3 regions of the Chryseobacterium cucumeris genome follow, and region 1 is predicted to be linked to each of the others. Evidence: riboswitches for the same ligand, from Rfam matches in the RefSeq annotation. Region 1 holds a riboswitch; each other region holds the start of a gene.
What was found. Region 1 has a riboswitch for thiamine pyrophosphate ahead of pnuC (nicotinamide riboside transporter PnuC). Riboswitches for the same ligand answer to the same signal wherever they lie in the genome.

Region 1 (2,271 bases):
AGGTTTCAGAATGAGTGAAGAGTAACTGAGCAATTTCAGGCTTGATATTTCTGGAAAAGTAATTGGCACCGGCACAAAGTGTCAGCATCCAGCCAAAGCTTCCATCGGTTTCTGCACAGCCAAATAAGGCGTTAAGTCCTTCTTCAAAACGATAGCCGAGTCCTCCATATTTTTTGGGGACCCATATTTTAAGCAGTTCTTCTTCACGAATATGCTGCATTACTTTATCAGAAATTACAGGGGCTCCATGAAGTTCCCGTCTGATCTCTTTAGTACTCAGCATTAGCTTTCGATTTAATAATTTTTTGCCACTCTATATATCCGGAAATGGCTACTAAAAATAAGAATGACATCAAAACAGCATAGAGATACAATTCTTTATGAATCATTAAAGGAATAGAAATGATATTACTGACATTGAGTATCACCCAGTTTTCAATTTTCCGTCTCGCCATCAGCCACATTCCCGCCCAGGCAAAAGCACTCACCAGAGAATCCCAGATAGGAACATCCGAGTCTGTAAAATGGGTCAGAAAAGACCAGAATAAGATAAAAGTTCCCAGAACAATTCCTCCCGTAATCCATTTTTCTGTGGTGGTGGTAACAGAGATTTCCATTTCTGATTTCTGCTTTCCGAATTTCCAATATAACCATCCATAGATGCTCATGATCAGATAATAAAGATTTAAGGTAAATTCAGCGTACAGCTTGGAAGTAAGCATCACATACAGCGTAAGCAGAATACCTGCAATTCCGAAAAGATAGTTGTTGACATTGTTTTTACGGGCCAGTAAAACCTGGATTACTGAAAATAATACTCCGAACCATTCCGGTAAGGTAATTTGTTTTAAAATGTCCTGCATCATATTAATTATTAGAAATCAAATGATGAGATGATCAGTAAGCAATCCCTACGCCGGCATTATCCGGATCAGGTGTGGAAATACATTCCTGGGTATCATCTCAGCCACCGTTATCTGTAGCACCCCATTGTTGGGCAAAGGTGCAGCTTTTTGTTGAAAAAAGAAAGGACTTTAGCCTATTATTTTTGAGATATGATCAGGATTATAAAGAGTCCGTCAGGTAAGTTTTAATTTTATAGCTCACTTTAAAAATTATATTATGGATCATCAGCAGGAAATATCAGTACTTAATGACTTACTACACATTACCAACGACAGAAAGGAAGGCTTTGAAAAAGTTGAGGGAAAAGTATGGGAAATGTATCCGGATGTAAAAGATGAGTACGAACATATGATTTCGCAGTCGAAAATCATGAAAAATGAACTGATCAACCTCATCACAGAAAAGCAAGGCACTCCGGAGGACTCAACGTCCATGGCAGGAGCTGTTCACAGAACTTGGATTGACATTAAAAATTCTTTTACCATGGGAAATCTCATAGAATCTACATTAGAAAATGTGGTATTTGGCGAAAAAGCAGCTATTGAAGCTTATCAAAATGCCCTGGACACAGGTGAGCTCAGCCCAAAAAGTACTGAGATTGTGTCTGAACAGCTTCGTATCCTTAAAGATTCTTACAGACAATTCAAGAAAATTGAAGAATATAAAAAGAAAGAATAATCAAAAAACTCCTCTTAAAAAGAGGAGCTTACTATAATCAAGAACAAAATAATATTTAATCAATTCAAAATTATTAAATATTGTATGCTCATACTTATGATGCAGGTCATAAAAACTCAATATTATTTGACCACATTTTTAGCTTTTTCCGATTCCTGCAAATGATGTTCAAGTGTCGGAAGGGTTTTCGCTGCGAAAGATTTTAATGAGGCTTCTGTTCCTTCTGACACCTCTTTTTTGAATGCTTCTACATCTTCCTTGTGGTCACTGACCATTAAATCTGTATATTTTTTGTCAAAGTCTTTACCTTTCTTAGCTTTCAGGTCATCATACATCTTCTGCTTTTCGGCATCCAGACTTGTGGGTAAGGTATACCCTATTCCTGATGCCCAATTCTTAAGCTCGTCGTTCGCTTTGGAATGATCGGTTACCATCATTGCTCCCAAAGATTTTACCACTGAGTTTTCAGCGTTTGTTGCGGCCAGTTTTCCCATCATTACCTCCATCAGTCCTCCTATGGCTGCAGCATCCGCAAACTTTTTGTCCTGATCGCTGAGAGTACTTTTCTGATCTTTGGTGTCTGACATTTTGGTGGAGTCGCTTACCGTCATCCCGGATTCTGCAGGGGCAGACATTGTGGTACTTTCCTCAGATTGACTCGTGGTTGTCGGTTCGTTTTTTTTGCAG
Region 2 (2,271 bases), 2.2 Mb from region 1:
ATCTGCTCCCCATCGGCAGGCCCATACTGCTTTTTCCACTTCTTCTTCAATACTGGATGAAACGGCACTGTTTCCGATATTCGCATTGATCTTTACCAGGAAATTTCTCCCGATAATCATCGGCTCGCTTTCCGGATGGTTGATGTTATTGGGAATAATAGCTCTTCCGGCAGCAATTTCGTCTCTTACAAATTCCGGGGTGATTTTACTTTTAGGAGTATTCGCTCCAAAACTGTGGCCCGGATGCTGAAATGCCATTTCTTTTGATACGGATTCAAGCTGTTCTATTCTCTGGTTTTCCCTGATCGCCACATACTCCATTTCCGGAGTAATGATTCCCTGCTTGGCATAGTAAAGCTGTGTAATTTCTTTTCCTTCCTGTGCTACTTTAGGCTTATGATCATAGGAAAACCTCAATTCATCAAGACGAGGATCTGCCAAACGCGCTTTTCCGTATTCTGAGGTAATCCCTTCCAGAATATTCACATCATTTCTATCCAGAATCCATTGTTCTCTGATTCTTGGAAGTCCTTTCTGAATGTCAATGACTGCATTTTCATCGGTATAAGGCCCCGAAGTGTCATAAATGGTTACCGGAGCATTGTGTTCAAAGCCGCCATTGGTCAGTTTGGTTGGGCTAAGCTGTATTTCACGCATGGCTACATTGATAGGGTGTAATTTTCCTTCAACATAGATTTTCTTTGAGTTCGGAAATGGCGAACATGTAATGGAGTGAGCCATAAGTATTGGTATTAAATATGAGAATTAACCGCCCTGAGTGGCAGTGATGATTAACACTGAATCGTTGTTATTGAGGATGGTTTCCGCCCAGACTGACAGCGGAATAATTCGGTTGTTGAGCGCTACAGCAATACCTTTTTTCTTTCCGGGTAACTCAATAGCCAGTAATGCTTCCAGGTTGGCAGGAAGTACATCAAATGTTTTTCGGGTGTGGTTGATTATAAGTTCCATTCCTAATAAATTAAATATACTTTAGGAATGGCCATTATTGTACAATAGAATGTACAGCAAAAGTCATCTACTTTTCCCTACGCTGGTATGATCCAGATCAGGTTCAAAGGGTAAAGTCTCAGTCTGTTGGCAACAGACACCCCTAAAGTTTGGAACGAAGTTAGACATTTTTTTAGAATAAGCAAAATCTTAAATGACTTTAAAGAAAAAAGACCATCTCAATTTTCAGACGGTCTTCAATTTTATTTTAAATAGTTCTTTAGTAAAAAAGCTTCAGCCTTCCATCAGAATTATATTGATTAGTCCAATTTGATTGGCTTAGAAAAAATTCGGAGCTATAAGGTTTAAATTCTTTTGAAATTTTTCTCTGAGGATTATTTTTTGATAATGAAAAGTAGAAATACTCTTCAAAAATACCCAAATTCTTAAATGGATTTTGTGCAGAATCAAAATTATCCAATGTAATTTCATTCGTAATATAAGCATCAATATTATTATGCTTTTCGGTTTTAATTGCCTTTTCTAGATTTCCTGAGGTGTTATAAATAAACTTTTCTACGTAAGTCAAAATATAATCTTGCGGATCAGTTGGATCATACGGAATATTTGGATATTCAGTTAAAATCTCAGTTAACTTTCCTGAAGCATCATAAGTATAGGTCAAATACTTATCCATATATGAATTATAGACCTCTGGAATAACTGCTTTAATAACTCTACCTTGATTATCAAATTCAAACCGTCTTTCCTTCAACTGAACAGTGAAACCAGGATCAGAGCTATAATTTCTCATAATTGCAGTATTTCCTGTATATGTTACCATTGTATAGACAGATTTTGAATAAGAATAAGGAAATCCCGTACCTCCGGAATGTTCCAGCTTGCCTCCTATCTTTTTTATAATCCTTCCCTGAGCATCATATTCGAACATATAATTTTGTTCCAACCCATTAAAGACAGGTGACAAAACAGGATAATTCCATGATATTTTACTTGTATTTTCAGTAATTGTCTGTTGTGAATTATCAAGCGGCAAGTCATCATTGTCTGAACAAGATGTCATAACCAGCAATGTGGCTAATAAAAGTGATTTGAGTTTCATGTTATAGTTATGATATGTTTATTCTTCACAAGCTCTCCAGATCGCATCATTCTGCGGAACAGGAGCTATGATTTCTATGTTTTCTTTAGTAACCGGATGAATAAATTCCAGTTTTCTGGCGTGAAGATTAATACCTCCATCCGGATTAGAGCGAGATGCTCCATATTTTAAGTCTCCTTTAATCGGGACGCCTGTTT
Region 3 (2,271 bases), 2.2 Mb from region 1:
CCACAGCTCCAAAGTTCAGATCGAGATTTTCAAATTTCCCGTAAAGTGTTGAAACCATTCCGTAGAAATCATTATTCAGCCATTTTTTTCTGATAAAGTCTGAATATTTTATCGTTTGTCCTCCTTCTGTTATATTGGGAAGGTTATATCTTGAAAACGGATCTCCCTGCTTGTAATTTTCGTAATATCCTTTTCCTTTTGTATAGTGAAATGTGGTTTCAAGATTCCAGCGGTCGCTGAACTTCTGTTCCCACAGCAACTGATAATGATTCTGTCTGTAGTTATCCGTTTCATTATCATAGAAACTTACAATATTCTCCCAACTGGCATCGTAAATGGCCCCTGAAATATTGAATTTGGGATCAGTCTCCCAGGTTTTACGGTCAATCCCGTTCCATGCCTGATACGTTTTCTCTTTTCCACCAAAAGCCATTAAACGTAATTTCGTATTTCCTTCTTCAAATAAAGCAGTGAAATTATAAGAATGTAAGTTGGATGAAGCTCTGTCGATGTATCCGTCAGAATGAATATGAGTATATCTTCCCATCACAGAAAGTCGGTTTTTCCAGAATTTCCCGGAACCTATTTCTGCTGAATATTTGTAAGTATTAAATGAACCGTAGCTGTCATCCGTTTTAAAATAAAATTTCTCTTCAGGATCCTTAGAAAGTACGTTAATACTTGCTCCGAAGGCAGAAACCCCGTTATTGGAAGTTCCTACTCCCCTCTGAATGACAATCTGTGAGGCAGAACTTGTCAAATCCGGAACGTTGACAAAAAAGGTTCCCTGGCTTTCAGAGTCGTTGTATGGAACACCGTTCATCATAACATTGATGGCACTTCCTGAAACTCCACGGATTCTGAAACCGGTATATCCTACCCCGTTTCCGGCATCTGACGTCGAAATAATGGAAGTTTGGTTTTTCAAAAGAATAGGAAGATCCTGTCCCAGATTCTTACTGTCCAGATCTTTCTGTACATTGACGATTTCCTTTGCTACCGGAAGCCTTTTGGTAAAGTTGACTGCTTCAATTTCCCTCACCTTTAGGGAATCTTTATTCTGAGCCTGTATAAAAGCCGCAGCTCCTACGGTAAGTCCTAAAAAAAATAATCCTTTCATTCTATAAATCTTTAACATTTAATGAATAAAAGGGGTTGAGCAATAATGTAACAATTTTATTAATTTAACAGTCTAGCAATTGGTATATTGTTATACTGTTTCATTGGTACATTTTCAATTCCCTAAACAGCATTACCTGTTCCAGGTTCATTGGGTATAATCTCAGCCTGTTAAAGCACCCCTTTATTTCAGTTGCAAAATTACAAAAAATATATGAATTGGAATTTGGGTTTCGAGATGCGGGATAGTGGGTTGCGAGGTGCGAGATGTGGGTTGTTAGGTTGCGGGTTACGTAATTGAAAAATACTACGAAAAATAGGAGTTATCAAATGAATCATTCATCATTCATCATTCATCATTCATCATTCATCATTCATCATTTATAATTATTTAGTAAGTTTTGTTGTTGGCATCGATATAATAGTAATTTGAGCCGTCTTTTGTCACTTCAAACATTTTACCCAGTTTCCAGCTGAAGTTTCTTTTAATATTGGAATATTCAAACGGAATAATCACTTTATTGTTAACATCAATAATACCGAATTTATCATTATTGGAGGCAACAATCATCGGATTCGCAACATCATCACCCTCAAGAATAAAAAGATACTGATATTGTGGATAGATCTGATACTGTCTGTAGTCGGCGGCATTTACAAATTTTGATTTTTCAATGATTCCATAAAAACCATTAAGGATATACGCCTGGAATAATTGTTGTTTATATTCTTCAAATTTACATTTTCCAAAATCGGTATCTTTGAACTGATAGACTCTCTTACCAGACTTATCTATGCGGTAAGAAATCATATTTTTCTCCACCGTAGCATAGTCTTTTGTTCCAAATTTTCTCACTTTTTCATTAGGAGAATTCAGAAGGTTGCAGTCTTCATAAAAAAATACGGCAATATGATATTCCGGCTGAATAATAAATTTCCCGTTCTGATTGACATACCCGAACTGATCTCCTTTTTTCTTAGGAATCAAAACAGGAAGATCTTTATTGATCACTACCAGATCAGCATTAGGTTTGCTGGCTGAAGCTGCTTTTTTAACCGTGCTTTTTGTTCTTTTTTTCACAGGAATTTTCTTCACAGATTTGGTCTGCGAGAAAACGAAAATCGAAATAAAAACACATAAAACATTCAGGA

Region 2: it holds a riboswitch for thiamine pyrophosphate, as region 1 does, so the genes downstream of both, thiS (sulfur carrier protein ThiS) here and pnuC (nicotinamide riboside transporter PnuC) in region 1, are expected to answer to the same signal.
Region 3: it holds a riboswitch for thiamine pyrophosphate, as region 1 does, so the genes downstream of both, JNG87_RS17395 (TonB-dependent receptor) here and pnuC (nicotinamide riboside transporter PnuC) in region 1, are expected to answer to the same signal.

Annotation. Positions count from the first base shown of each region.
Region 1 is NZ_CP068760.1:1,295,738-1,298,008, forward strand. Features, by position in the region: gene JNG87_RS05820 (hypothetical protein) at 1-283, opposite strand, end outside; gene pnuC (nicotinamide riboside transporter PnuC) at 270-866, opposite strand; TPP riboswitch at 892-1,000, opposite strand; gene JNG87_RS05830 (PA2169 family four-helix-bundle protein) at 1,123-1,584, shown strand; gene JNG87_RS05835 (DUF4142 domain-containing protein) at 1,707-2,271, opposite strand, start outside.
Region 2 is NZ_CP068760.1:3,917,060-3,919,330, forward strand. Features, by position in the region: gene thiC (phosphomethylpyrimidine synthase ThiC) at 1-741, opposite strand, end outside; gene thiS (sulfur carrier protein ThiS) at 766-972, opposite strand; TPP riboswitch at 1,030-1,126, opposite strand; gene JNG87_RS17485 (hypothetical protein) at 1,232-2,074, opposite strand; gene JNG87_RS17490 (RluA family pseudouridine synthase) at 2,093-2,271, opposite strand, start outside.
Region 3 is NZ_CP068760.1:3,892,629-3,894,899, forward strand. Features, by position in the region: gene JNG87_RS17395 (TonB-dependent receptor) at 1-1,120, opposite strand, end outside; TPP riboswitch at 1,222-1,313, opposite strand; gene JNG87_RS17400 (WG repeat-containing protein) at 1,511-2,271, opposite strand, start outside.